DNA from 3 places in the Paenibacillus sp. BK720 genome. Region 2 is predicted to be linked to each of the others. Evidence: riboswitches for the same ligand, from Rfam matches in the RefSeq annotation. Region 2 holds a riboswitch; each other region holds the start of a gene.
The links. A riboswitch is a leader RNA that binds a small molecule or an ion and turns the genes downstream of it on or off. The one in region 2 is predicted to bind cyclic di-AMP.

Region 1: linked by a shared signal. The riboswitch ahead of FHT67_RS28020 (3D domain-containing protein) and the one ahead of FHT67_RS17685 (TrkH family potassium uptake protein) in region 2 are both predicted to bind cyclic di-AMP.
Region 3: linked by a shared signal. The riboswitch ahead of FHT67_RS23080 (hypothetical protein) and the one ahead of FHT67_RS17685 (TrkH family potassium uptake protein) in region 2 are both predicted to bind cyclic di-AMP.

Annotation. Positions count from the first base shown of each region.
Region 1 is NZ_JAASRQ010000010.1:63,718-73,339, reverse strand. It holds gene FHT67_RS28070 (cyclic-di-AMP receptor) at 1-219, shown strand, start outside; gene FHT67_RS28065 (YaaR family protein) at 236-679, shown strand; gene holB (DNA polymerase III subunit delta') at 699-1,676, shown strand; gene FHT67_RS28055 (PSP1 domain-containing protein) at 1,681-2,490, shown strand; gene FHT67_RS28050 (initiation-control protein YabA) at 2,550-2,939, shown strand; gene FHT67_RS28045 (tRNA1(Val) (adenine(37)-N6)-methyltransferase) at 3,056-3,706, shown strand; gene rsmI (16S rRNA (cytidine(1402)-2'-O)-methyltransferase) at 3,736-4,623, shown strand; gene FHT67_RS28035 (AbrB/MazE/SpoVT family DNA-binding domain-containing protein) at 4,746-5,000, opposite strand; gene FHT67_RS28030 (HD domain-containing protein) at 5,285-6,580, shown strand; gene FHT67_RS28025 (TatD family hydrolase) at 6,611-7,384, shown strand; cyclic di-AMP (ydaO/yuaA leader) riboswitch at 7,568-7,776, shown strand; gene FHT67_RS28020 (3D domain-containing protein) at 8,020-9,153, shown strand; gene rnmV (ribonuclease M5) at 9,310-9,622, shown strand, end outside.
Region 2 is NZ_JAASRQ010000004.1:484,608-494,229, forward strand. It holds gene sdhA (succinate dehydrogenase flavoprotein subunit) at 1-370, opposite strand, end outside; gene FHT67_RS17670 (succinate dehydrogenase cytochrome b558 subunit) at 398-1,069, opposite strand; gene FHT67_RS17675 (LysR family transcriptional regulator) at 1,393-2,271, shown strand; gene FHT67_RS17680 (potassium channel family protein) at 2,642-3,304, opposite strand; gene FHT67_RS17685 (TrkH family potassium uptake protein) at 3,322-4,662, opposite strand; cyclic di-AMP (ydaO/yuaA leader) riboswitch at 4,734-4,895, opposite strand; gene FHT67_RS17690 (CPBP family intramembrane glutamic endopeptidase) at 5,146-6,738, shown strand; gene FHT67_RS17695 (hypothetical protein) at 6,904-7,392, shown strand; gene FHT67_RS29720 (hypothetical protein) at 7,498-7,968, shown strand; gene uvrC (excinuclease ABC subunit UvrC) at 7,999-9,622, opposite strand, start outside.
Region 3 is NZ_JAASRQ010000006.1:288,541-298,162, forward strand. It holds gene FHT67_RS23060 (DHA2 family efflux MFS transporter permease subunit) at 1-746, opposite strand, end outside; gene FHT67_RS23065 (aldehyde dehydrogenase) at 908-2,284, opposite strand; gene FHT67_RS23070 (lysoplasmalogenase) at 2,373-3,017, shown strand; gene rlmN (dual-specificity RNA methyltransferase RlmN) at 3,132-4,202, opposite strand; cyclic di-AMP (ydaO/yuaA leader) riboswitch at 4,637-4,831, shown strand; cyclic di-AMP (ydaO/yuaA leader) riboswitch at 4,942-5,125, shown strand; gene FHT67_RS23080 (hypothetical protein) at 5,248-5,667, shown strand; gene kdpF (K(+)-transporting ATPase subunit F) at 5,847-5,924, shown strand; gene kdpA (potassium-transporting ATPase subunit KdpA) at 5,958-7,637, shown strand; gene kdpB (potassium-transporting ATPase subunit KdpB) at 7,683-9,622, shown strand, end outside.

The DNA.
Region 1 (9,622 bases), on a different contig from region 2:
CGAGCAGGCAATACAACGTTTATGATTGGCATAGAAGACGAACGCGTTCATGAGGTTCTGCAGGTCATCAGCTCGAACTGCAAGGTGAGAGATCAATTGGTTACGCCTGTTTCTCCAATTGGCGGCTCGACCGATTCGTATATTCCTTTCCCTGTAGAAGTGCAAGTTGGGGGAGCGGCAGTCTTTGTCGTACCTGTTGAGCGTTTCGAACATTTCTGATTGGACGTGAATAGCGATGAAAATCGATCAAAGCTGGCGTCCGCTTGGCCAAAACCGAGCAGGCGGGGACACGGCGACGAAGCCGGCTCCTGCCAGAAGCTTCTCGGATGCCTTGGTACAGCAGGATGCTTTGCGGACGCAGGAGCAGCTGCAGCAGAAGCTTACGGAAATTCATAATCAAGGCGAGCGTCTGGCCAGAACGATGACGGTTCGTGAGCTGAAGATGTACCGGCAGATGGTGAAGCGGTTTCTGGAGGATACCGTCAAACGCGGGATCGGACTGAAGGAGCTGCGCGGCTTTGATCGAAGAGGCCGGACCAAGCGATACAAGCTGCTGGATGAGATTGATTCGGCGCTTGTATCCATGGCGGAGGAGCTGCTGGAGTCGGAACAAGGCAGAATCGAGCTGCTTGGCCGGATCGGTGAAATTCGCGGACTTCTTATTAATTTATTGTTTTAGAAAGAAAGGGTAAGCAGCAATGAGCATGGAACAAGTAGCCGGCCAATGGAAAGCAAAACGAATCTTAAAGCATGCGTTGCAGAGCGGAAAAGTATCGCATGCTTATTTGTTCTACGGCCCTTCCGGCACAGGGAGAAAGGCTATGGCCAGAGCTTTCGCCAAGGCCCTCTTCTGCACCTCTGGCGGGGATGACGCCTGCGATCATTGCTTGGAATGCCGGAAATTCGAGAATGGGAATCAGCCGGATCTGCTCACTATTACGCCGGATGGGCAATCCATCAAGATCGATCAAATACGCGAGCTCCAGCGCGAGCTTGCTTACCGGGGAAGCGGAACTTCGCGGAAGGTATATATTGTCGAGCGTGCGGAGACAATGACCCTTCAGGCAGCTAACAGTCTGCTTAAATTTCTAGAGGAGCCGCTTTCCCCCATTGTTGCCATATTAATTACGGATAATGGACAAGCCGTGCTTCCGACCATTCGTTCAAGAGCGCAGTGGGTGCCATTCCTGCCGTTCTCGTCAAACGAAATGCTGCAGTCTCTGGTCGATGAAGGAGCGCCGCCGACTCTGGCCCGCGCAGCCGTTCAACTGAGCTCCGGACTGGAAGGCGCTAGAGAGATTATCCAACAGAATCAGTTTGCAGAAATCAGAAACGTAGTGATACAATTAGGGAAGGAGAGTCTGACCCGATTCACCGCGGGAATGCTCACCGCCCAGCAGCAATTTTTCAAAACGGACCTTGCGGGTGAAGCGCAGCTCATGCTGTCGTTACTTGTATTATGGTTCAAAGACATGATTCAATTTCAGGCCGGAAGGCAGGAAAGCATTGTTTATATAGATCAGTTGGACTGGATTAGCAAGCATGCGTTTAACCGCCCGATCGAGAACTGGATTTCTTGTATCGAGCATACGCTTGAAGCGGGTAAGAAGATACGTTCCAACGTATCTCCGCAGCTTGCTGTCGAGCAACTATTGGTAAACCTACAGGAGGGCTAAATCCTTGTATAACGTTGTCGGTGTCCGCTTTAAGAAGGCGGGCAAGATTTATTACTTTGATCCAGCCCTGCACCCCGTGGACAAGGACCAGCATGTGATTGTCGAAACGGCCAGGGGGATCGAATATGGTAAAGTCGTGGTCGGACAGAAAGAAGTCGGTGAAGAAGACGTTGTCCTTCCGCTGAAGAAAGTGATCCGGATTGCCAGCGAGGTAGATGCGAAGGTCGTGGAGGAGAACCGCGCTGCCGCGAAGAACGCATTTGCCACCTGTTTGGACAAGATAAGAGATCATCAGCTCAAGATGAAGCTGGTTGATGTGGAATTCACGTTCGACCGGAACAAAATCATTTTCTATTTTACGGCTGAAGGAAGGGTCGACTTCCGGGAATTGGTAAAAGACTTGGCTAGTGTGTTTCGTACGCGCATTGAGCTTAGGCAAATCGGCGTACGCGACGAAGCGAAGATGCTGGGGGGCATCGGGCCATGCGGGCGTGTATTATGCTGCTCCTCTTGGCTCGGGGATTTCGAACCGGTATCGATCAAGATGGCCAAGGATCAGAACTTATCGCTCAATCCTACGAAGATTTCGGGATTATGCGGCCGTCTTATGTGCTGCTTGAAATATGAGCATGACAATTACGAAAGCGTGCGGGAGGAGCTTCCTTCCGTTGGCAAAATCGTCGTCACGTCTTATGGCGAAGGCAAAGTAACGGGCATCAACGCTTCCACGAAGTCTGTGTACGTGCAGTTGTTCGATGTGTCGGGTAAACCGAAGGAGCTGCCGCTCGACGATGTGGTTGTGAAGGAAAATTGAACGACTACGTTTGAAAGCTCTGGGGTGAAAGCTTGGAGAACAAAGAAATCTTTAATCAAATGGACGAATTAGAAAGCCGGATGGGCGATTTCCACGTCCATCTTGGCGTTCTGAAGCAGCGGGTCAAAGAACTGCTGGAGGAAAATCAGCAGCTGAGCATGGAAAATGAACGGCTGCGCAAAATATTGAAACGCGAGACGTCGCCGAAGCCAAGAACAGCTGTAAGCCGCCAGGTAGGACAAGCCGTCCAGCCTGCCCGCCGGGAGGTTGCAGTACATGCGGAGGAAGATACGGTTCACGATACATCGCAGCAAGCCGGTCTCGTCGGTGAGGCGCATGATAATTTGGCTAGGCTGTACCACGAAGGATTCCACATTTGCAACGTGTATTACGGGCATTTGAGGACAGAAGGAGATTGCCTGTTCTGCTTATCCTTCCTCAATAAATAATAGAACATTGTATGTATACCGTCCTCGTCTATGTAGGGCGGTATCTTTATGTCAGGGGAGTTAGGTCAAAGGTGCGGGATGTAAAACTGGAACCAAATGAACGAATTGATGATTTGATGACGGAGACGGGCCTCCGTATCATCCAAAGCCGGGAAGTATTCAGCTTCTCTCTGGATGCGGTGCTGCTATCGAAGTTCGCAACGATTCCAAAGAGAGGACGGATTCTTGATCTATGCACAGGAAACGGGGTAATCCCGATGCTGCTGACGACAAGGACCGATGCGAAGATCGACGCGGTTGAGATCCAACCAAGATTGGCCGATATGGCAAGGCGCAGCGTGACAATGAATAATCTGTCTGAGCAGGTTTCCATCATAGAGGCGGATCTGAAAATATACATGAAAGAAGCGGGCAATGGTATTTATGACGCCGTAACGGTCAATCCTCCATACATGGCGGTAAAAGCGGGCGACTCGAACGAGAATGATCATTACGCCATCGCGCGCCATGAAATTCATTGCACGTTAGATGATGTCGTTCATGCCTGTGCAAGGCTTGTCCGTTCGGGAGGAAAGGTGGCTATGGTTCATCGTCCTTCGCGGTTTATCGATATTATGGAGACGATGCGGAAATACCGGCTTGAGCCAAAGCGCGTGCAATTCATCCATCCGAATGCGCAAGGAGAGGCCAATATGGTATTAATAGAAGCGATACGCGACGGCAAGCCGGAGCTTAGGCTGCTGCCGCCGGTCTTCGTATACGAATAAGCCATTTACGGATAGGAGGGAGCAAGGATATGATACAAATTCAAAAAAGCTTTAAAGATCAAGCGGATAGCGATTACGGTATCTTATATTTGGTCGGCACTCCAATCGGCAATCTGGAGGATATGACCTACCGGGCAATCCGGACGTTAAAGGAAGTGCAGCTTATCGCGGCTGAGGATACAAGACAGACCCGAAAGCTTCTGACTCATTTCGAAATCTCTACGAGATTGGTTAGCTACCATGAGCATAATAAGCAGGCTAGCGGAAGCGAGCTCATCCGTTTATTAATAGAAGGGCAGTCTATTGCGCTTGTCAGCGATGCAGGCTTGCCTGCCGTCAGCGATCCAGGGGCCGACCTTGTTAAGGATGCCGTAGAAGCGGGTATTAAGGTAGTGCCGATACCGGGAGCAAATGCGGCTTTATCGGCTCTGATCATATCGGGTCTTCCGACCGATCGGTTCATGTTCACGGGATTCCCTCCGCGAGATAAAAAGCCGCTTGCCGAATGGCTGGCCCGTCTTGCCCGCCAAGAAGGGACGCTTATGACGTATGAATCTCCCCATCGCCTGAAGAAGACGCTGGAAGCCATGCTGGAGCACTGGGGCGACCGGAGGATTGCAATGGTTAGAGAGCTTACGAAGCGCCATGAAGAAGCCGCACGCGGCAGCATATCCGAATGTCTAGCTTTTCTTGAAGAGAACCCTCCCCTGGGCGAATACTGCCTCATAATTGAGGGGGCAGCTGCAGGAGCGGGAGACGCGTCAGATAACGGAGAGAATTGGTGGACGCTGCTTGAGCTTGAAGAGCATGTGGCCCACTACGAGAACGAAGGAATCGACCGCAAGGAGGCTATTAAAAAAACGGCTCAGGACAGAGGCCTGCCGAAGAGGGAAGTGTATAACGCAGTCAATCGATAGATTACTGCGTTATTTGGGCAAAAAAAGACCTTCCTGGCCGGGTTCTAGCACAGGAAGGCATCAAGGAGTATAAAAAGGTTAGAATTAACAAGTTGGTGTATTTCTATTATAACCTATATTTCTTATTTTGTCACAGGAGAAGGCATTTCAGATAAACAAATATGGCAAACAATTTTGCCTTTGAAGTAAGATACGTTTTCTGCATTGCCGCAGAAGATACATGCAGGCTCGTATTTCTTAAGCATGATACGCTCGCCGTCTACATAGATCTCCAGAGCATCTTTCTCGCCAATACCAAGCGTACGACGCAATTCGATTGGAATAACAACACGACCCAATTCGTCGACTTTACGTACAATACCAGTAGATTTCATCATGATTTTGTTTCTCCTCTCAGGAAATAACATTTCGTCACTATTCGACATAGTTTTTCTTTTTATGGCTACTATAATACCAACGATTCCCATAATAGTCAACCGAGAATGTCTCTGATAGACCTTATCAGACCTATATTTATGGGAATTTGACTCTATAGCAAGGTCATATTAATCTTACTATAGAATACAACAGCTTCGACAATTTGGAAACTATATTACGACACTATTCGACATTCTATCAGAGTTTTGTGTCGAAACCATGAACAAAGGAGTTGAAAGGGCGAATGAATCAGCAGCTGACCGAAGAGAAGGTTTTTAAGGATCCGGTACACAAATATATTTACGTGCAGGATCAGACGGTGTGGGATTTGATCAATACGAAGGAGTTTCAGAGGCTTAGACGAATTCGCCAGCTTGGAACCTCTTATTTGACGTTTCATGGCGCAGAACACAGCCGATTCTCCCACTCCCTTGGGGTTTATGAAATAACGAGGAAAATCATCTCGCAATTCGAGCGTAACGAATATCCGGGCTGGCCGATGGAGGAAAGACTTCTGGCGCTCTGCGCAGCGCTCCTGCACGACGTTGGCCACGGGCCTTTTTCCCATTCGCTGGAGCAGGTATTTGACACCCATCATGAGCAGTGGACCTGTGCAATCCTGCTGGAGGATACGGAAGTGAACCGCGTGCTGCGCCGCGTCTCGGAGGATTTCCCGGAGAAGGTAGCCTCGGTAATCAGCAAAACGTACCCAAACCCCATTGTAGTAAGCCTGATCTCCAGCCAGATGGATGCGGACCGAATGGATTATCTGCTTCGGGACGCTTATTTTACGGGGGTCAACTACGGTAACTTCGACCTGGAGCGAATTTTGCGCGTCCTTCGTCCTGTTCAGGGCAAGATTGTCGTGAAAGAGAGCGGGATGCACGCCATTGAGCATTATTTGATGTCCCGTTACCAGATGTATTGGCAAATTTATTTCCATCCGGTTACCCGAAGCTCGGAGATTATCCTAAGACAGATTACGCGCCGCGCCAAGGAGCTGTACGACAATGGTTACGCATTCTCCTGGATGCCGGGACCAATCAATAAGCTGCTGGACGGCAGCATTACGGTAACGGATTACTTGAAGCTGGACGAGGCCTACATGCAGACCATCTTCTCGTTATGGACCGAAGAGGAGGATGCTCTGCTGGCGGGATTATGCGACCGTTTCCTTAATCGCCAGTTATACAAATACATTACGCTGGATGATCCGGGGGACTCTTTATTGGAACAAGCAGCCCGGGAGTTCATCGCAATCGGCCTTAATCCGGACTACCATATGGAAATCGATTTTCCTTTTGACCAGCCCTACGACATTTATCGCCCGGATGCGAAAAAAGGCGGGAAAGAGGAAAAAGCGCCGATTCTGCTGCTGAGCGACGAGAACAGCTTAAGCGAAATATCGGTAAAATCCGACATTGTCCGTTCCATCAGCGGCCTGCATCAAGGCCAGTATCATATCTATTATCCGATTGAACCGCTTCTTGCCGCAGCTGACCGGCTAAGCCCGGGCGTTCGGCAATTGTTTAAAATTTAACTCTTTATATAGAAGGAGCTTGCAGCTAAGATGATATCTTTATTCGACACGCATACCCACCTGGACTCCCCGCAATTCGACAGCGACCGTGAAGAAGTTATCGAAAGAGCGCGCGCTTCCGGTGTCGATTTAATGATCAATATCGGCTTCAACCGGGAGACAATTCCAACGACGATGGAGCTCGCGGAAAAATACGATTTTATTTACGCAGCGGTAGGCTGGCATCCGGTAGACAGCGTTTTTATGGAGCCGGGGGACCTGGAGTGGATTGAGCAGCTTTGTTCCCATCCGAAGGTTGTAGCCATAGGAGAAATCGGTCTTGATTACCACTGGGATACCTCTCCGAAGGAGGTGCAGCACCGGGTATTTCGGGAGCAAATCCGCCTTGCCCGGAAGCTGGGTAAGCCGATTGTCATTCATAACCGGGATGCGCATGAGGACATTGTCCGTATTCTGAGGGAAGAGAAGGCGTCTGAAGTCGGAGGAGTCATGCACTGCTATTCGGGCAGCTGGGAAACGGCCAAAATGTGCCTCGATATGAACTTTTATATATCGTTTGGCGGACCGGTCACGTTCAAGAATGCAAGGGTGCCAAAAGAGGTGCTTGCGAAGGTTCCGCTTGATCGTCTTCTCATCGAAACGGACTCCCCGTATCTGTCTCCTCATCCATTTAGAGGGAAGAGAAACGAGAGCTCTTATGTGTCTTTAGTCGCAGAGGCCGCAGCGGACATAACAGGAAAATCCAAGGAGGAAATCGCTGTTATTACAAGCGCAAACGGTAAAAAATGTTTTGGTATTGTTTAAAAACGGTCTAAAACCGCTGAAATAAAGACTATTGCGGCGATAAAACTCTTTTTACTTGTTGGAATCGCCCCTATTTGCCTTCAGAATCCTAAAATTTCGTTAAAATCGTCTTTTAACGCATCTTTACAATTCTGTGGTCAGGAATGTATGATTTTTCTCAGAGCTTTAACTTTTGTATTGGATTTCCAGTTTGCGCTTAATCTCCGAAAGCCGGAGAGCGGGGGAACCAACGCCAGCGGATGCATCGTTAAGACGTCATGAAGCATCTGCCGCGTATGAATTCTTCAGGGGTGAATTTTGCGGCGATTGCCATGAGCATTCGTTCCGTGGATAGGGCAGCTCTCTCGTCCGAACCCGTCAGCTAACCTCGTAAGCGATTATAGAGAGCGATCAACCTCGTGTATTCACCTTTTCCTGAATGTTTGATTACCCAGGAAGCCACGATCAGATCCTCTGTCGAAGGCTTCTTTTTATTTTCGATTTCGCTATTCGGAAATAGTCTTTACAGGGTAAATCTTGGAGGTGGGAGGCCGTAACACTGGAGCGTGCTTGTCACGCCAATATACTCAATAGTCGCGTCAATAGTATCATGCGTAACAGATTGGCGGCGGGGCTATGAAGGAGGACCGATAGAAGTGGGCATGATCCAGGCTAAGGAGACCCATGGGAAGCGATCATCCAGCATGACTTTCGCAATGCGATGGAAGCATGAAAATTTGCGTTTAATTGTTCTGAGTGCAATTATCTCAATCGCTATGACTTTCATGTTTTTGGTGTTGTTGTACGGATCGGCTGATAAGAGCGTATCCGTAGTGGTGAATGGACAAGAAACTGTCGTAAAGACAAAACAATGGGTCCTGCAACGCCTACTGGATGAACAAGCTATAACGGTTGGACCTTATGACGAGGTATCACACCCTCTGAATGCGTCCATCAAAGACGGAGACCGCATCGAAATCAAGTACGCGGTTCCGGTTACCGTAAAAGCAGATGGCAAAACATCGACGGTGTACACGACAGAGAAAACAGTACAGGCGGCGATCGGGAAATTAAATATTCCTGTCCGCGATCAAGATAAAGTTATCCCGTCTCTCGATACTCAGATTTCGAAGGCAATGACGGTTACCGTTACCCGCGTCGATACGAAAGTAGCAGAGACCGAACGGACTTTGCCGTTCTCGATCGTGAAGAAACAAGATCCAACCCTTGAGCAAGGGAAGGAGAAGCTGGTGCAAACCGGTAAAAACGGCGTCGTAATCGAGCGCGTGGAGAAGAAGTACGAGAACGGAGTTCTTGTCTCCTCCAAGCTGGTCGACAAGGTCGTTCAGAAGCATACGGTCAGTCAGGTCGTAGCGGTAGGCTCGAAGAAGGACGTACATACGCTCTCGGCCGCGAGCACAGCCTCGTATACAAAGAGCGGCGTAACGTTTAAGCCGAAGAAGATTCTCAAGAATGTAACCTTAACCGCCTATTCGGCAGGTGTAGCTTCCACGGGCAAGGATGAGAGTCATCCGGGCTACGGCATTACGGCTTCCGGCGCAAAGGTGAAGGAAGGCCGTACCATTGCGGTGGATCCCGATGTTATTCCAATCGGCTGGTGGGTGTACATCGAAGGAATTGGCTTCCGCAGAGCGGAAGACACGGGCAGTGCCATCAATGGCAACAAGATCGACGTTTACTTTGACAGCACAAGCTATGCCAATAAGTTCGGCCGGAAAAAAGGATATACCGTATACGTGCTTGGTCCGACCAAGCCATCCGCAAGCTAATGGCTTACCGCTATCGTATTTCATTGTTAAATATGCCATTATAAGAAGAGGCGCTGCCTCTTCTTTTTGTGTGCATGGAGATGCTAAGCAGGCTGCATATTATTGACGGTGAAAGAAGAGCGGAAGTTGCTGCTTTTTAGAAAGGAATGTTCGCTTGTGATTAAGGAAATTATTGTGGTGGAAGGCAAAGACGATACGGTTGCCGTGAAGAGAGCCGTTGAAGCGGATACGATCGAAACCAACGGTTCTGCGGTCGGCGAGGAAGTGCTGCGCCGGATCGAGCTGGCGATGGAACGCAGAGGCGTTATAATATTTACGGATCCTGATCATGCGGGCGAGAGAATACGCAAAATTGTGGCGCGGCGGGTGCCGGGCTGCAAGCATGCTTTTCTGCCGCAGGAGAAGGCGATGTACAAAGGCGATATCGGAATTGAGAACGCAAGCCCCGAGGCGATTCGCCAGGCGCTCT
Region 2 (9,622 bases):
TACGGTGATATTGCGTGCCGCCGAAACGACGGAAGTCAAGCAGACCCTCCGGCGTACGGCTGAACATTACGCCCATTCGGTCCATTAAGTGGATAATGCCAGGCGCGGCTTCGCACATTGCTTTTACCGGAGGCTGATTCGCGAGGAAGTCGCCGCCGTAAACGGTATCGTCAAAATGCTCCCAAGGGGAGTCGCCTTCACCTTTTGTATTTACAGCGCCGTTAATGCCGCCTTGCGCGCAAACGGAATGGGAACGTTTCACCGGCACGAGGGAGAACAGTTCCACATGCACGCCCGCTTCCGCCGCTTTAACGGTTGCCATAAGGCCCGCAAGACCGCCGCCAACGACGATAATTTTATTTTTAGCCATAACGTTTCGCTCCTTGTCTAAATACTACTAACCGATATTGGTCAATGCCAATGCGGCACTTGCCGTTTCCTTGAATTCGTCACCCATAAATGCTACGAGGGACAGGATGAACAGCGCAGCTACAAGCACAAAGATTACCATGCAGATATTCGCCGAAACCCGTTGAGCTTTCGGGGAGACCGTAATACCCCAGCTGATCAGGAACGCCCAGAGGCCGTTGCTGAAGTGGAATACCGCAGCCAGAATACCGATGAGGTACAGAATGAACAAAGCAGGGCTAGTTGCAATATTATGCATGGTCGAGCCAAGCTCTTCATGCGTTACATTGCCAAGCGCTACCTGCACGCGAGTCTCGAACACGTGCCAGATAACAAAGATAAACGTGATTACCCCCGTTATACGCTGCAACGTAAACGCCCAGTTACGTTCATATTTGAAACGTCCCGAGTTGAGGTTCGACTGATAAGCCATATACAAACCGTAAACACCGTGGAACAAAATCGGCAGATAGATGCCGAAGATCTCGAGCAGCGTTACGACAGGCAGGCCGTTAATAAAATGAACCGCTCTGGTAAAGCCTTCCGGCCCGCGCTCATACGCCTGAAAATTGGCCAGGGCATGCACGATGATAAATCCACCCAGCGGAATCACCCCAAGCAGAGAGTGAAGCTTGCGCCAGTAGTACGAATTTCCTTTCATTGATACTTCTCCTTTCCAGACTGTGGTCGCTCCATGACATTTTTACTGTTGACAAACCATTCTACATTGTACCCCCGGCTATTAAGTCCGTCAACAAAAGTCGACACCATTTGCGAAAGTTTCATTTCTCGACTTTTATTGAACCCCGCAAAATATTAGGACTTCGGAGCTTAGGCTTCACATTGCATTGCGAGGGCTATGAAAATTGTGAACGTTCCGTGTATGCCACCCTTTTAATCCTACTCCTTTTGAGCTTATAATGGAATTGCATATTTATTATAATTTATTATAACCAATTCACATAAGCGATCGGGGAGACCAAAATGATCGAAGAATTTCATATGTTTGCATCTATTGTAGAGCATTCCAGCATGAACAAGGCAGCTGCGCTGCTTAATTTGTCCCAGCCGGCTTTATCCCGCAAACTGGCCAAGCTTGAAGAAGAGATTGGCGCCAAGCTGTTCGAGCGCGTAGGCAAAAGGCTTGAACTGACCCGCGTCGGCCAATTGACTTACGAATATGCCGTAAACCTCCGCAAGCTGCACCGCCGTTATATGGATTCCGTCGCCGAATACACCGCGGCGGGACGTACCTCCATTACGATTGGGGCCAGCTTAACGACGCTGCAAACAACCTTACCCGATTTCATCAAGACGCTAAACGCCAGTCATCCGGAATTCGACATCAAGGCCGTAACCGGGAAAACCCACGAGATTGTCACTCTTGTCCGGGACAACAAAGCGGATATCGCCATCGTCGCCTCCATGATCGAGGACTCCCAGCTTCATTGCGTGCCGCTGTTCGACGATCATCTGCTGCTCGTCATACCGACCAGCGTTGCCGTTACGCATGAAGAGCCTCTTTCAATAGAAGATTTAAACGGGCTGCCGATGATCTTGTTCTCCAAAGGAACCTGGTATCGCAGGCTGACCGACGAGGTTTTCGCCAAATACCATCTTCAGCCGGATGTCAGGATGGAAATCGATTCCTTCGAGGCTATCGTCCGTCTGCTTCATACGTGCCGCGCGGCAACCTTGCTCCCGCATTCCTATATGCGCAAGCAGTTATTAGCCGACAACGAACTTGTCGTTGTCCCCATCCGCGAGCTTGAAGAAACCAAGAGAACGACTTGTCTCATCCACAACGACCCTTCCGATCTTCATCCGGCGGTCCGCAGATGGATCTCGGAGCTCGGTCAGTAAAGAGGGGCGCTTTTAATCTTTTCGCACTTGTCTTTCTCTTTTGCCTTTCTCTCTTCTCTCTCCCGCAAGGGAGGACAGTGGCTTGCGCTTTTTAGCGCTTCACTGTCCTTTTTCATTCCCTCGCGAGGGGGAATGGATGGGTGCGGCGCGAGGCGGGAAAGGGGTATCTCTGGAGGAGCGAAGCGTTCGCCTTTGTCACTTCCTTTGCTGCATCTATGTAAACCTGTTCAGAGCAAAGGAATGACAACAGCGGCCGGAAGAGATACCCCGTCCCGCGGAGCCATCCCGCCCCTTCCATTCCCCACCACCTCTGCCAGCCAGCGAGCAAAAAAAGGACAGAGAACGCTAACCGCGCCCACTGTCCTTATCATCACCTGATTATGGTTTCTTCAAACTGTTCAATCTGGTCGTTTGTTCCGATCACGACCATAACGTCCTTTTCCGTCACAACATCCATAGCCGTAGGAGCAATAATAATACCGGAAGGCTTGTTAATGGCTACGATGCTGCATCCGAACCGGGCACGCAGGTTCATATCTTGAAGCGACTTGCCGTTCAGGCATTTCGGCACCGAAAGCTCCGCAATGGTATACTCCTTCGACAGCTCGATATAATCAAGCAGATTCGGGGAGACAAGCTGATGGGCAACCCGGATGCCCATATCCCGTTCCGGATAGATAACGCGGTCGACGCCGATTTTCTCCAGCACCCGTCCATGCAGCTCGCTCATGGCTTTGGCCACAACCCGCTTCACGCCCAGGTCCTTCAATAATATAGTCGTCAGTATGCTGGCCTGGATGTCATCGCCAATCGCCACCACTCCGCAGTCAAAATTACGAACGCCTAGCGATCGCAGCGTCTCTTCGTCCGTGCAATCGGCCGATACCGTATAGGTCAGCACATTGCTCATCTCCTGAACGGCTTCCTCGTCCCGGTCGATTCCAAGCACCTCGTAGCCCAGCTTAATGAGCTCTCTTCCGAGACTCGAGCCAAACCGTCCCAAGCCTACGATCACAAATTGATTGTTCTTCATTCCTGCTCCCTATTCCCCTATCCAATCGTAATTTTGCCTTCCGGATACCGGTACAGCTCTTTCTCTGTTTTTGGTCCAAGCGCGTAAGCAAGCGTCAGAGGACCAAGCCGGCCGGCGAACATCGTTAATGCAATGACAATCTTGCCGAAAAACGTCAGCTCGGGCGTAATGCCCGTCGTGAGGCCAACGGTACCGAACGCCGACGTTGTTTCGAACAAAATTTTCAGAAACTGCTGGTCTTCCGTTGTGGACAGCAGCATCGTGACCAATATGACCAGCGTCAGCGACAGCATCGTAATCGTAAGCGCCTTAAAGATCCGGTCTTTCCCAAGCCTGTAATGGAAGAGAACGATATCCTCCCGCCCGCGGATCATTGCGATAACCGCCCCAACCATAGTCGTAAAGGTCGTCGTTTTGATTCCCCCGCCCGTGGAGCCCGGAGATGCGCCGATAAACATCAGAATAACGGTGAAAAATACGGTAGCCTGCCGGAGCTGGGTATAATCCAGCGTATTGGCCCCTGCCGTCCTTGGCGTAACGGACTGGAAAAAGGAAGCCAGTATTTTATCGCCCCAATTGAGGGATCCCAGCGTCATGCTGTTCGAAAACTCGAAAACAAAGATAACAAGGGCACCGACGGCAATCAGAATGCCGGTTGCCGATAGAACAACCTTGCTATGCAGCGAAAGCCGTTTGTTTTTCCGGAACTCCAGCAAATCCGCCATGACCACAAAGCCTAATCCGCCAAAAATAATAAGCAGCATCGACACGATATTAACGAGCGGATCGCCCACATACATCGTTAAGCTGCGGAAATGGCCGAAGATATCGAAGCCCGCATTGTTAAAGAAGGAGATCGAATGAAAAACCCCGTACCAAACCGCTCGGCCGAGCGGCATATCAAATGCAAACCGGACGGCGAACAGCACCGCGCCAACCAGCTCAATCGTCAAGGAGTAAAAGATAACCCTGCGGATTAAACGAACGATGCCCTCCATGCTCGTCTGGTTCATCGCTTCCTGCAGAATGAGCCGTTCCTTAAGCGAAATTCGCTTGCGCAGCACCAGCGCAATCAGCGTGGCCATGGTCATAAAGCCTAACCCGCCGATTTGAATCAGCGAAAGGATGACGATCTTGCCGGCGGTAGAGAAGTATGTACCCGTATCGACAACAACAAGGCCGGTGACGCAGGTCGCCGATGTCGCTGTAAACAGCGCATCGATAAAGGGCAGGCGCGATCCGTCATTGGAGGCAAAGGGCATCGACAACAGTATCGCTCCAATGATAATGATCATCGCAAACCCAAAGACAAGAATCCTTGGCGGAGACCACTTCAAGATATTGAGGTATTTGGTCATTGTTTTCTCCTTTTAATGGACCTTTCAACATTTGGGCATAAAAAAAAGCACGGGAACTCCCATGCCGGATGAGTCCTGTTCCACACAGCCTGCGAGGTTAGCTGACGGATTCGGGCCTGGAAAGGCAGCCCTATTCAAGCGGAATGCTCGAAATTCACCCCATGCTGGCGGATGGCTCCGGACAGCGGTTTGGTTCCCCCGTTTTCAATAACGAAATTCGGCTGATACGATTCGATTTATATGACGTTAACGATTATACGCCTTAAGGACGGAAACGATCAAAATGAGCCTAAGCGATAATTAGGCGGAATTCGTTCAAATATAGGCAATGCTATAAAGCAAATGGTCACTTGCTGGCTGCAAGTCCTTATTTCACCGCTTTCCGTTTGCATCCTCCGCTTTCGCCCGCATTGGATAAATCAGGTTAATAATGGTATGGTAACTGTAGCGAAGCATCGTCTGAATTCGAAATGGAGGTTTTGTATGATCCCTTCCATCGCTCCTCATGATTGGAAAAGGTTCTTGTGGGCTGCTGTTGCAGGCGCAATTATTTTTATCTTTACCCAATTCGGCCCTGCAGCCGGGGACCAGCTGTTCTCAAGCTCTACACCTAAGGTTATCGCAAAAAGCGAAGCCGAGTCCACCGCGAAAACGTTCGTCCAGGAACAGTTCGGCAAAACGGCCGTAGCCGCCCATGCGATTTATCAGACCGACAGTCTGGCAAACGGGTATTTCTCCAAGGAAGATCTGCTTGGCAAGTTCGAGGATCAATACGAAGCCAAGTTCCCGACCGATACGTTCCAGGTCAATCTGGAGCTGGAGGACGGCACCAAGGCTTACGTCTACGTCCATATGACAAACGGCGGCATCACGGGCTGGCATTGGCTTGGCGGTCAATCTGCCGGGAATGTCCAGTTGGTTCAAACGTCAGCGAAGGCTTTTGCCGAAACAAAAGGATTCCGGCCTGAAGAATTGGACAGCTTGTATAGAAATGACCAAGGTGACGCGGTTCTTCACCCAACCGGTTATACGCTTGGAGACGCTTCTCTCGAACTGATTATCGGCGTTGGTCTTATCGACGATAAACCTGTGATCACCAGGTACAAGCCCGCATTCCAGGCTCCGGCTGATTACGTCGCTTATGTGGAAGGCCAGAAAAAGACGGGCAGCGCGCTGTCTGTGGTCAGCCTGGCGTACATGTGCTTTATCTCCCTTGTCTTGTCGCTTATATACGCGATTCTGTACAGAGGACACACGACTTTTAAACGCGGGGTATTTATCAGCCTTGTGTTTATCTTCTTCTACATTTATAACAATCTGAATGTACTCGACGGCATTTTGGCAACCTTGGGCGAGCAGAGCCGGTCGGATGCCGAGATGAAGGCTACCGTCATGATTACCGTCGTACTGCTGATTCCGGTTGGCCTCGCCGTTTACTTCGCCCTTGTCGCCGGCGACGGGATGTGGCGCTCGCAGAAACGGCCGTTATGGCCGGGATTCCGCGAACGCGGCTATGGCGAGCATGTATGGCGCAGCGTTGGCCTCTCCTATCTCTTTGCGGCTATTATTCTCGGCGCGCAAGCGATTATTATGGTCGCCATGAAGTTTCTTGCCGGTTCTTGGGCAACCAGCGATGCTACGCAATCTGCGTACAATACGGATATGCTGTGGCTGATGCCAATGATGGCCTGGTGCGCGGCCATCTCCGAAGAAGCGATATTCCGGTTGTTCGGCATTGCTCTATTCAAGAAATGGTTTAAAAATACGTTTATCGCCACTCTTATTCCCACGGTCATGTGGGCGCTGGGGCATGTCGGCTATCCGATCTTCCCGTTCTATACGCGTATCGTAGAGCTGGTTATTCTGGGAACGGTATTTTGTCTTATCTTTCTCCGCTACGGCTTTATAACCGCCGTGTTCACCCACGCCATACTGGACAGCCTTATCATGGGCTTCGAGCTGGTCGGCGTTGGAGGAGGCGTCAATATTACCGCTGCCCTTATCTACGCTGTTCTCCCTGTTATCGTCGCGTGGGTTATCAAGTACTGGCATGGCCGGCGTTTTATACGGGTCTGAACGATTTCTCTTTATAAAAGGGATGTATCTGTTAAAGATACATTCCTTTTTTGCGTTTTACCGGTACCGCAAAGAGCCCATTTAATAGAAACGGTCATTTTGTCCAAGAGGAATCCTGTCCACCTTAATATAATCTATTATACCAATATATGGAGTGTGATAGGATTGATTGCAAGAATCAGCGGTTATGACCGCAAACAGAGCTCAGGCAGTAAATGCTATGAGAAACAGTCGTCGGGCAAAAAGTCAAGCGGCCGTCACAAATCGTCCGGGAAAAAGAACACATCGGGCGGCAAGAAAAACGATTGCCATGAACACAAGTCTTCAAGCAAAAAATCGTACGGCTATTCACACAAATCAAATGGCTGCAAATGCGAGCACAAATCTTCGGGCTGCAGCGACAATTCAGTAATTCCGTATAAAAAGGAAGAAAAATCAAACGGAAAAAGTTATGCTGAATATGCTTATGGCATCCTTAGCAAGCTGTCGCTCGGACAAGTTATTCACCGCGTTACGCTGGATAACGGAAAGGATCTGGATAAAGCGAAATGGGCTGGCTTTAAGAACGGGCATGCTACATTCTCTGCCTTCAACTACAAAACCACTTACCTCGTTTATGTCCCGCTGAACAAAATTACGAGCATCGCTCTTTAAAAGCACCGGACAAGGAACCATTTCGCATTTATATCCACTTTCGTACAGACGCAAATCTATCATCCTTCATATAATCTAGTACTACGTTTAAGAGGAGTGATAGATTTGCCAAACAAAAACAAAAACAATAATAACGAGAAGCATCAAAAACAAAACCCCGATGCAGCTAACAAGAGCCTTGGCAACCGCACCGGCGGCAACCAAAGCCCTGGCGGCGGCAACCGCACCGGCGGCAATCAAAGCCCTGGCGGCGGCAACCGCACCGGCGGCAACCAAAGCCCTGGCGGCGGCAACCGCACTGGCGGCAATCAAAGCCCTGGCGGCGGCAATCGTACCGGCGGCAATCAAAGCCCTGGCGGCGGCAACCGCACCGGCGGCAATCAAAGCCCTGGCGGCGGCAACCGCACCGGCGGCAACCAAAGCCCTGGCGGCGGCAACCGCACCGGCGGCAACCAAAGTCCTGGCGGCGGACGCAGCGCAGGCGCGGCAACCGAAGCCGGAGCAGAGAACAAATCGGGCAAAAAAGGCAAGGGCAAAGATAAAAGCAAAGGCAAAGATAAAAGCAAAGGCAATTAAAGAATGAAAAAAAGAAACGGGATGAAAAATTCATTCCGTTTCTTTTTCTTTTACCTCTTCGTTTAAAGCAGCTAAAATTTGCGAAGCCAGCTTCTCGCCAATCGAAAGAGGCTTAAATTCTTCGATGGAAGCTTCCTTAATCTTCTTGATCGAGCCAAAATGCTTGAGCAGCAGCTTGCGGCGCTTCTCCCCGATCCCCGGAATCGCATCCAGCTGGGAAGCGATCATTGACTTGCCGCGCTGTTCGCGGTGGAAGGAGATCGCAAACCGGTGGACTTCATCCTGAATCCGCTGCAGCAAATAAAATTCCTGGCTGTCGCGCGGCAGCGGCACCACTTCCGGCGGGTCGCCGGTCATCAATTGGGCCGTCTTATGCTTCGCATCCTTTACGAGTCCGCAAACCGGAATATACAATCCAAGCTCGTTTTGGAGAATATCAAGTGCTGCGGAAATTTGCCCCTTGCCCCCGTCGACTACGATGAGATCCGGAGGGGTCTGCCGCTCCTTCAGCATTCTTTCATAACGGCGCCGCACAACCTCGCGCATGGTCTCGTAATCATCGGCTCCAACAACGGTCTTGACCTTGTACTTGCGGTATTCCTTCCTGTCGGGCTTGCCATCCGTAAAAACAACCATTGCCGAGACCGGATTGGTACCTTGAATATTCGAGTTATCAAAAGCCTCGATACGCCGGACCTCCGGGAGTCCCAGCCATTCGGCTAATCCTTCCGAAGCGCGGATGCTTCTCTCTTCATCCCGCTCGATCAGGCGGAATTTATCGGCAAGCGCAATCTTGGCGTTATCGATCGCCATGGATACGGCTTCGCTTTTCCGTCCGCGCTGCGGCATCAGCACCTTCACCTTCAGCCAGTTATGCAGCATAGCAGCAAACTCATCCGCGGCCGTGGACGATTCCGCCGCCCCTTCTTCCTCTTCTGCCGGGAGCGGAAGCAAGATCTGCTTCGGCAATGCCGGATTATCGCTGTAATATTGGGTCACGAACGTCATAAAATCATCGTACTCATCCCCATAATAAGGAAACGTTGTGCCGCGCCGTTCAATCATTTTCCCTTGGCGCATGTACAGAATCTGTACGCACATCCAGCCCTTCTCTACCGCGTAACCAAAGATATCGCGATCAAGGGCATCGTTCATCGTAATCTTCTGCTTCTCGATAACAGCGTCGATGCTGATGATCTGATCGCGATATTCCTTGGCACGTTCGAAATTTAGCTCTTCGGCCGCCGCCTCCATCTTACGCTGAATTTCCGCTTTTACCGCATCATGGCCGCCGTTAAGAAATTTGGTGATCTCCTGGATCATTGCGTCGTACTGGCCCTGCTCCACCTCGTATTCGCAAGGAGCAATACATTGGCCGATATGATAATACAAGCAGACTTTATCGGGCAGCGTCCCGCATTTGCGCAGCGGATAAAGCCGGTCCAGCAGCTTCTTGGTCTGCTGAGCCGCGTAGGCATTCGGATAAGGCCCGAAATATTTGCCTTTGTCCTTGACGACGCGCCGCGTAACCTCTAGACGCGGATGTTTTTCATTCGTGATTTTAATATATGGAAAAGTTTTGTCGTCCTTCAGAAGGACGTTATACCTTGGATGATATTGCTTGATCAGATTGCATTCGAGAATGAGTGCTTCC
Region 3 (9,622 bases), on a different contig from region 2:
AGCGCGATGCCGCCAACGATAAGGCCGGAGAGCGTTTTGTCCGAAGTCCAGCTTTCGGCGCCTTGGTTAACGCCATAGGATAACGCCGCGAAAGCGAGCGGCCCCAGAATCATGCCGGGAATATCTAGTCCCGCAAGCTTCTTGGTCGCCAGCTTCGGCAGTTTCCATAAGCCAAACAATACGCTGATAATGCCCACGGGCAGATTGATCAGGAAGATCCAGCGCCAGGAGTGGTACTCGACGAGCCAGCCGGAGAGAATGGGGCCAATGGCAGGCGCAAGAAGAATCGGCACGCCCAGCATCCCCATGACCTGCCCCACCTTGCTCGGCGGACTCAGCCGGTAAACATACGCCATCGCGACCGGCAGCACGAATCCGCCGCCAAGCCCTTGAATAACGCGGAACGCAATGAGCGTTTGCGGGTCGTTCGGCAGCGCGCACAGGAGCGAGCCTAACGTAAAGAGGATGACCGAGGTCAGAAAAACCGTTTTGGCGCCGAACCGGTCGGACAGCCAGCCGGCAAGCGGAATGACAGCCGCTTGCGCCAGCATATAGCCCGTTACGGTCCATTGCAGAGTGGGAAGCTGCGTATGGAAATCCTCTACGAGCTTCGATAAAGCGACATTCATCGCCGTTGTATCGAGAATAACCATAAAGCAGCCGAGAATAATCGCGACAAGCGGGAGCAGGATGCTTTTCATGCTGAATTCCTGCTCCTGCGAATGATCGTTTAACCGTTGTTCCATCCGTATAACCTCCTACATGGAATACACCATTACGCCACAGGATGAGGGGACAACGGCTGCCAGTAATGGTTGTTTGCTACCCCATGTTACTGAGCAAACCAGCCTTTAGTCAAATAAATTTTTTACAAATAAAGTTAAAAACTTTTATGACGGATGCGCCTCTATTTCATCAGCCTCCGAATGATCGAAAGACCACCCTTCGCCGACGGATAACGGAAGGCGAAATCGAACCTGGTCGTTTGCTTCAGCACGCTTTTCATATGGGAGAAGGTCTTGAAGCTGTACTCGCCATGATAAGCACCGAGCCCGCTCTCGCCCACGCCGCCAAACGGCAAATACGGCGTTGCCAGATGCATGAGCGTATCGTTGATGCATCCGCCGCCAAACGGCACGGCTTCGGTCACCCGCTTCTGAATAGCCGCGTTCTCGCTGAACAGATAGAGGGCAAGCGGCTTCGGACGCGCATTGATTTGGTCAATTGCTTCTTGCAGTTCGTCATAGACAAGGACAGGCAGAATCGGGCCAAAAATCTCCTCCTGCATGACCGGCATATTCCAGTCCACGCGGGTTAATACGGTAGGCTCGATCCGGAGCGACATTTCGTCTGCCCCTCCGCCCATGACAGCCTCCCCTTCGCGAAGGAAGCCAGCGAGCCTTTGAAAATGGCGCTCCGATATAATTTTGCCGTAATCCTTATGATCAAGCGGACTCTGGCCATAGAACCTCGTTACCGTTTTGCGAAGATGCTGAAGGAATTCCTCCAGAACGCTATGGTGCACAAGCGCGTAATCAGGCGCGATGCAGGTCTGGCCGGCATTAATAAATTTGCCGAAGGCAAGGCGTCTCGCGGCCAGCTTGAGATTGGCGTCATGATGCACAATAGCCGGGCTTTTGCCCCCAAGCTCGAGCGTAACCGGCGTCAAATGCTTGGCCGCGGCGGCCATGACCTGCTTGCCGACGTTAACGCTGCCCGTAAAGAAAATTTTATCGAACGGCAGGTCAAGCAGCTCTTTGCTTACTTCGACCCCGCCTTCCATAACGGTTATGTAAGAAGGATCAAATGTATCCTGAACAAGCGAGGACATCACCTCCGACACCGCGGGCGACAGCTCCGACGGCTTCAGAATCGCCGTATTGCCCGCCGCTATAGCTCCCACAAGAGGCGCCATCGCGAGCTGGAACGGATAGTTCCACGGTGCGATAATAAGCGCGGTGCCAAGCGGCTCCGGCACGATGTACCCCTTGCTGCCCATGTGGGTAAGCGCCGTTTTGACCTTGGCGGGCTTCATCCACCGCTTCAGCCTCTTCTGCACGAAAGAGATTTCTTTGAGAACCAGTCCAATCTCCAGCATATAGGACTCCTGCTCGCTCCGGTTCAGGTCAAGCCGAAGCGCCTGCATAATCGCATCCTCGCGTTCCGTAATGGCTTGGCGCAGCTTGGCCAGCTGCGCCAGCCGGAATTCGAGACTCCGGGTTGCCCCCGTCCCGTAATAATGCCGCTGCTTCTCCAGCGATTGTTGAGCTGTATTCATGTTCATATTCATGCGATACCCCGCCTTTTCGATAGGAATCCAGACTTGAAAAACGAAATTCTATGCTATAGTTAGGAAAAAGGAGCGATGCCGATTGAATAAATTGCTGCCTGCCCTTATTCTGCTTACGGGCTTGCTTTACATTTTTATCATTCCCGCTGAACCGCATGCCGTCAAGCTAATTTTCAAAGCGATTCCGATGCTGCTGATTATCGGTTACGCTTACTTGCAGCCCGCGCGAAACGGTAAGCGGTTTCAACGGATCGTGCTAACCGGTCTTGTCTTCTGCGTGATTGGCGATGTTACCCTGGGTAACTTTATCGTAGGACTGTCCGCCTTTTTAATCGGCCATTTGTTTTATTTAAGCGGGTTTTTCGGACAATGGAGGTTTTCCTTCCGGCGGCTCGTCACGATTGTTCCGATCGGAGCATACGCCGTTTATATGGGGTATGAGCTTATGGATGCTCTCGCAAAGTCGGGAGACGACGGTCTCAAACTCCCCGTGCTTGTCTATGTAACCGCCATTTCGCTGATGGGCTGGTCGGCCATCATGTCCGGCAACGCATGGGCGGTTGCGGGCGCCTTGCTGTTTATGGCTTCCGACTCCATTCTCGCCTGGAATAAGTTCGTCTCGGATGTGGCAGGCTCGGATATCCTCATTATGACAACTTACTATGCCGCGCAGATTTGCATTGCGGCCTGCATCGGTTACCGAAGCCGCACCGCTCCCGCAAGATGAAATGGCTTCGCCGTCCTTAGGCGGAGGAGCGCGTTTCATTCCGGATTATAGACCCTTGGAATTGCAAAAAGCCATGATCCCGCGATCATGGCTTTTATTATGCCGTGCCGGTTGTTAGCCGGCTTTTTCCTTGTTCATCTGCTTGCTGCGCAGCTGGCCGCAAGCCGCGTCGATGTCGGCGCCATGCTCGAGGCGGACGCTGACGCTGACGTCTTGTTTTTTGAGCGTATCGTAGAAGCTCTTAATGGAATCGTTCTCGCTGCGCTGGTATTGGCTATGCTCGTCAACCGGATTGTAAGGAATCAGGTTCACGTTCACGAGGGAGCGGCGGCGGTCGCCCACCAGCTCGGCAAGCTCAAGCGCATGCTCCGGCCGGTCATTCACGCCCTTGAGCAGAATATACTCCAGCGTGATGCGGCGGTTCGTCCGCTCCAGATAATAATCGATCGCATCCATCAGCTTCTCGATCGGAATCGCACGGTTGATCTTCATAATCCGCGTCCGCAGTTCATTATTAGGCGCATGCAGCGATACGGCGAGATTCACCCCTTGATCCTTGTCGGCAAATTCTCTGATTTTATCCGCGAGGCCGCTTGTCGATACCGTAATATGGCGCGGTCCGATAGCCAGGCCTTTATGATCCTTCACCGTTGTAAGGAAGTCGTTCAAGTGAATAAAGTTATCGAATGGCTCGCCAATACCCATGACAACGATATGGCTGACCTTCTCGCCTTGACCCGCTTCATCAAGATGGAGCTGGATCTTCATGATCTGCTCGACAATCTCGCCGCTTGTCAGGTCCCTGCTCTTCTTCAAAAGGCCGCTCGCGCAGAAGCTGCAGCCGATGTTGCAGCCAACCTGCGTGGTTACGCAGACCGACAGGCCGAACTTATGGCGCATCATCACCGTCTCGATCAGGTTGCCGTCATCCAGCTTGAGCAGCAGCTTGACGGTGCCGTCCTTCGACACCTGCTTCGTATGCTCGACCAGCGTCTGTATCGCAAAGTTCTCCTCCAGAAGCTTCACGCAGTCCGGATGAACCTCGGCCATGTCCGTAAAGCTAGTAACCCGCTTCCGGTACAAGTATTCCCACACCTGAGTCGCACGGAACTTTTTATGCCCCCGCTCGCCCAGCCATGCCGTTAATTGATCTAAAGTAAATCCATATATGGATGGTGTACTCATCGTTATTCCTCTTTTCACAAACGCGGCGGAAACCGCATACTGCTCCTATTGTCCCAAAATTAGCTGACGAAAACAAGGGGCGAAAAAGTCCAATCCTTCCATTATACGCTCATTCCGCCCTCTTATCTCATTCTCTCGTCTAACTCGCGCACTTATTGTACCGCTCCAGTTTCCTGCGTGCACCGCCCGCTGTAAGACGGTTTTTCCGTGTTATTTAGTCTTTCCAGGCAATCCAATTAGGCTTGCCTAAACCTAAATTTCGCAACGAATTATAGCATTCGCGAGATTTAGAGTCCAAGAAGGAGCATAGTAGAGTTCCCTTTCAATGTAAACGTTCTAACCAAGCTCCTTGTCAGAATTAGACAATATGCCGCCCCCACGGTTCATTTACAACCTCGACCGGCAGGCGTAATATACGATTCAGCAATTGATTGAAGTAGCAATCGCTGAGTTTCCGTTAAGGGAAACGGGGGAACCAATCGATAAGCGGCATCGCAACGGTGTGAGAGCCGGAGCAGCTTGCTTATCCGGGGTGAATCCGGGAAAAGGCTGCGCGCGGCCGTACCCGGTAGGGCGACTCTCACCGTCCGAATCCGTCAGCTAACCTCGTAAGCGATGAAAATGCTGCTGCTTATGGCAGAGGCATTTTCCAGGTAGAGAGGATGATGTGATCTTGTGACCTTAAGGGGCCGCGGGGATCTTTCCTCTGCGGCTATTTCTGATGCCCATTTTTAATCAACTGTCTTTATCGCTTAATCCCCTACACGGGGGAACGGGGGAACCAATCGGACAGCCGGCTGCACGCAAGCCAGCTTGTCCACGGGGTGAATCGCCAACGCGGCTCTAATCGGGCTTGTTGGCGTAGGGCGACTCTTACGCCCGAATCCGTCAGCTAACTTCGTCAGCGTACCAAGAGAGGCAACGATGATCGTGAATATAGGCGCGGTTTATTTTGTGCTGCGCTTATAAGCCGCGTGAAGAGTCCCTCTTCCGCGGCTTTTTTGTTTGTCGTTGATTCCTCTAACGAAAAGAGGAGCGTAAACACATGGTCGACTATATACTCGTCTCCGCACCCAACGTGCAAGGCGAGGACTTTATTAAACAGCTGCTACGCCGGCACATTCCGTTTGCGGCCATCGTGAACAATAAGACCGAGTATGAGCGGATGCTGGAGCTTGGCGTGACCACGGTCATCGTCGTCAACACAACGGATGAAGCCACCTGGCGCGTACCGGAGCTGCCGGTCGGCCGGATCTTTTTATTCGAGAGAAGCCTGAACTTATGCTGCCGTTATATCCAGATCTGCCGCAGCTGGACGTCGAAATCGATCTGCGTCGTTACGGACAGTGCAAACCCGCGTCTGATCTACAAAGGAATGGGCGCGAATGATGTTATTCATTCAAGCCATGCGGATACGTCTTTTCTAATCATAAACGAACTCATGGCAAGCCAAGATAATCGGTAAAGGACATGCTAACCAGACAAGAATTGCCCCAAATGGCACCTGACGGCCATGCGGCAATTCTTTTAGGAGGAATATACGATGCAGGATATTTATATGGTGCTGCTGCTGGCAGCGATATTCGTACTCTTCGCCGGCTTTATGCAATGGTGCGACCGGGCTATTCAAGAGGAGGATAAGCGATGATTGTCACGTTAGTGCTTGCCCTGTTTCTCTTTCTCTACTTAGTTTATGCCTTGATCAACCCGGAGAAATTCTAAACCCTAATCGATCGCTGGGAGGCCGCAATGGCAATGGATATTTTACAGCTCATCATCGTGGTTGGCGTGCTTATTCTGCTCGTCAAACCGCTCGGAACCTACGTGTATCACGTGTATTCGGATCAACCGAACCGGATCGACCGCGTTTTTGGCGGCATCGAAAGGTTCATCTATAAGGTAATCGGCCTGAAGTCGCGTGAGGGCATGACTTGGAAAAAATACGCGCTGAGCTTCCTGCTCACGAATATCGTGCTTGTCGCGATCAGTTATTTGATTCTGCGCCTGCAGGGCAGCCTTCCGGGCAACCCGAACGGCATTGGCGCTATGGAAGAATCGCTTTCGTTCAATACCGTTGTCAGCTTTATTACAAATACGAACCTGCAGCACTACAGCGGCGAGACCGGTCTGTCCTATTTCTCGCAGATGGCCGTCATTATGATGATGATGTTCACATCGGCGGCTACCGGCTTCTCGGTTGCGATTGCTTTTATCCGCGGCTTAACGAGCAGGGGCAGCACAATCGGCAACTTCTTTACCGATTTCGTGAAATCCCATACGCGGATTTTCCTGCCGCTCGCAACGCTTATTACGCTGGTGCTTGTGGCGCTTCACGTGCCGCAGACGCTGCAGCCTAACGTTACGGCAACAACGCTGGAAGGAGCAGCGCAAAGCATCGCCATCGGGCCGGTTGCTTCGCTTGAATCGATTAAGCATTTGGGTACCAACGGCGGCGGCTTTATGGGCGCCAACTCGGCGCATCCATTCGAGAATCCAAGCCCGCTGACGAACGTGATCGAGATTTTGTCCATGTGGGCGCTGCCTGCATGCCTTCCTTATGTATACGGCAGGTTCGCGGGAAACCGCAAGCAAGGCTGGGTTGTGTTTGGCGCGATGATGTCGCTGTTCCTGGTATTCCTTGCAACGGTCTACACGGCTGAGCTGCATGGCAATCCGGCACTGAACAACCTTGGCGTAGACGCCTCGCAAGGCAGCATGGAGGGCAAGGAAGTCCGGTTCGGCATTGCCCAGTCCTCCCTGTTTACGGCGGTGACGACGGCAGCCACTACAGGTTCAGTTAACAACATGCATGATACGCTGACCCCGATCGGCGGTCTTGTCCCGCTGGCGGAGATGATGCTGAACGTCGTGTTCGGCGGCAAGGGCGTCGGGCTCGTCAATATGCTGATGTATGCCATTCTTGCCGTGTTTATCGCCGGTCTGATGGTTGGACGGACACCGGAGTTTCTCGGTCGGAAAATCGAACCCAAAGAAATGAAGCTGATCGCGATCGCGATTCTCGTTCATCCGTTTATCATTTTGGCGCCAACCGCCATTGCTTTCCTGACGGATCTTGGCCAGGGTGCCATTACGAATCCGGGCTTTCACGGCATCTCGCAGGTGCTCTATGAATACACCTCTTCGGCTTCGAATAATGGCTCCGGCTTTGAAGGCCTTGCCGACAATACGCCGTTCTGGAACATGACGACCGGTCTTGTCATGCTGCTTGGACGTTATATTTCGATGATTGCCATGCTTGCCGTAGCCGGATCCCTGGTCCGCAAAAAGCCCGTACCGGAGACGATTGGCACATTCCGGACAGACAACGTGCTGTTTGGCGGGATTCTAGTAGGAACCGTAGTGATTGTCGGCGCGCTTACGTTCCTGCCTGCCGTTGTACTTGGACCTATTGCAGAGCATTTAACGATTCGCTAACGGATAAGGATGAGGTGAATAACCGTGACCACACAACGCAAATCCATGCTGACCTCGGCGATTATAAGTCGCGCGGTAAAGGACAGCTTTCTGAAATTAAATCCGCTCACCATGATGAGAAATCCCGTCATGTTTGTCGTCGAGGTCGGTACGCTTGTCGTCCTGCTGATGACGATCTTCCCCGGCTACTTCGGAACGGAGGGTCGTATCGGATTCAATCTGACGGTCTTTCTGATCCTGCTGTTCACCGTTTTGTTCGCTAACTTTGCGGAAGCGCTGGCCGAAGGACGGGGCAAAGCCCAGGCGGATTCGCTCAAGAAGAGCAAAAAAGATATTACGGCAAACAAAGTGACGGGCCAGACGACTAAGCAGGTGTCGTCAACCGAGCTCCGTAAAGGCGATATCGTCGTCGTCTCCGAAGGAGAGATGATTCCCGGCGACGGCGAGATCATCGAAGGTCTTGCCTCTGTCGACGAGTCGGCGATTACGGGTGAATCGGCACCGGTGATCAAGGAAGCCGGCGGCGACTTCAGCTCGGTAACGGGCGGTACCCGCGTTGTCAGCGACCGGATCAAAGTCCGGATCATGAGCGATCCCGGCGAGTCGTTTATCGACCGCATGATCTCCCTTGTGGAAGGCGCGAAGCGGCAAAAGACGCCTAACGAGCTGGCGCTGAACACGCTGCTGACCAGCCTGACGCTGATCTTCCTGATCGTTGTGGTAACCCTGGCTCCAATCGCCAAATATGTTGGCGTTGTGCTTGATATTCCGGTGCTCATTGCCCTTCTTGTCTGTCTGATTCCTACGACTATCGGCGGTCTGCTGTCAGCCATCGGGATCGCCGGCATGGACCGCGTCACGCAGTTTAACGTGCTGGCCATGTCCGGCAAAGCGGTGGAAGCAGCCGGCGACATTAATACGATGATTCTGGATAAGACCGGCACGATTACGTACGGCAACCGAATGGCAAGCGACTTCCTGCCTGTCAAAGGCGTAAGCGTCCAGGAGCTTGGCGAATGGGCAGCCGTCAGCTCCGCCAAAGACGAAACGCCGGAGGGCCGTTCCGTCCTGGAGCTGATGAAGACCAAGCAGCTGAGTTATCCTTCCTCTCTTGCCGAGAACGCTGAAGTCATAGCGTTTACGGCCGAGACCCGGATGAGCGGTCTGGATCTTCCGGACGGACGGAAAATACGCAAAGGCGCCGTTGACGCCGTGAAGAAATGGGTAGCTTCCCAAGGCGGCACCGTCCCTTCCGATCTTGACGCTACCGGCGAAGGAGTTGCCGTGCTTGGCGGTACCCCGCTCGCTGTGGCGGTTGATAACCGCATCTACGGCATTATTTATTTGAAGGATACCGTGAAGCCGGGCATGCAGGAGAGGTTCGAGCAGCTGCGCCGCATGGGGATCAAGACGATTATGTGTACCGGCGACAACCCGCTGACAGCCGCAACGATTGCCCGTGAAGCGGGAGTTGACGATTTTGTGGCGGAGAGCAGGCCCGAGGATAAAATCGCGCTGATCCGCCGCGAGCAGGCGGAAGGCAGCCTGGTTGCGATGACGGGCGACGGGACAAACGACGCTCCCGCGCTTGCCCAGGCCGACGTTGGCCTTGCCATGAACAGCGGTACGGTCGCAGCGAAAGAAGCGGCCAACATGATCGACCTGGATTCCGACCCGTCCAAAATTATCGAAGTGGTTGCGATCGGCAAGCAGCTCCTCATGACGCGCGGCGCGCTGACAACCTTTAGCATCGCGAACGATATCGCCAAATATTTCGCCATCATTCCGGCCATGTTTATGATCGCGATCCCTCAGATGGACGCCTTGAACATCATGAAGCTGGGTTCGCCCTCTTCGGCCATTCTGTCCGCGCTTATCTTTAACGCGATCATCATTCCTCTGCTCATTCCGCTCGCCATGCGCGGGGTGCAGTACAAACCGATGAGCGCGTCGAAGCTGTTAAGCAAAAACCTTCTGATCTACGG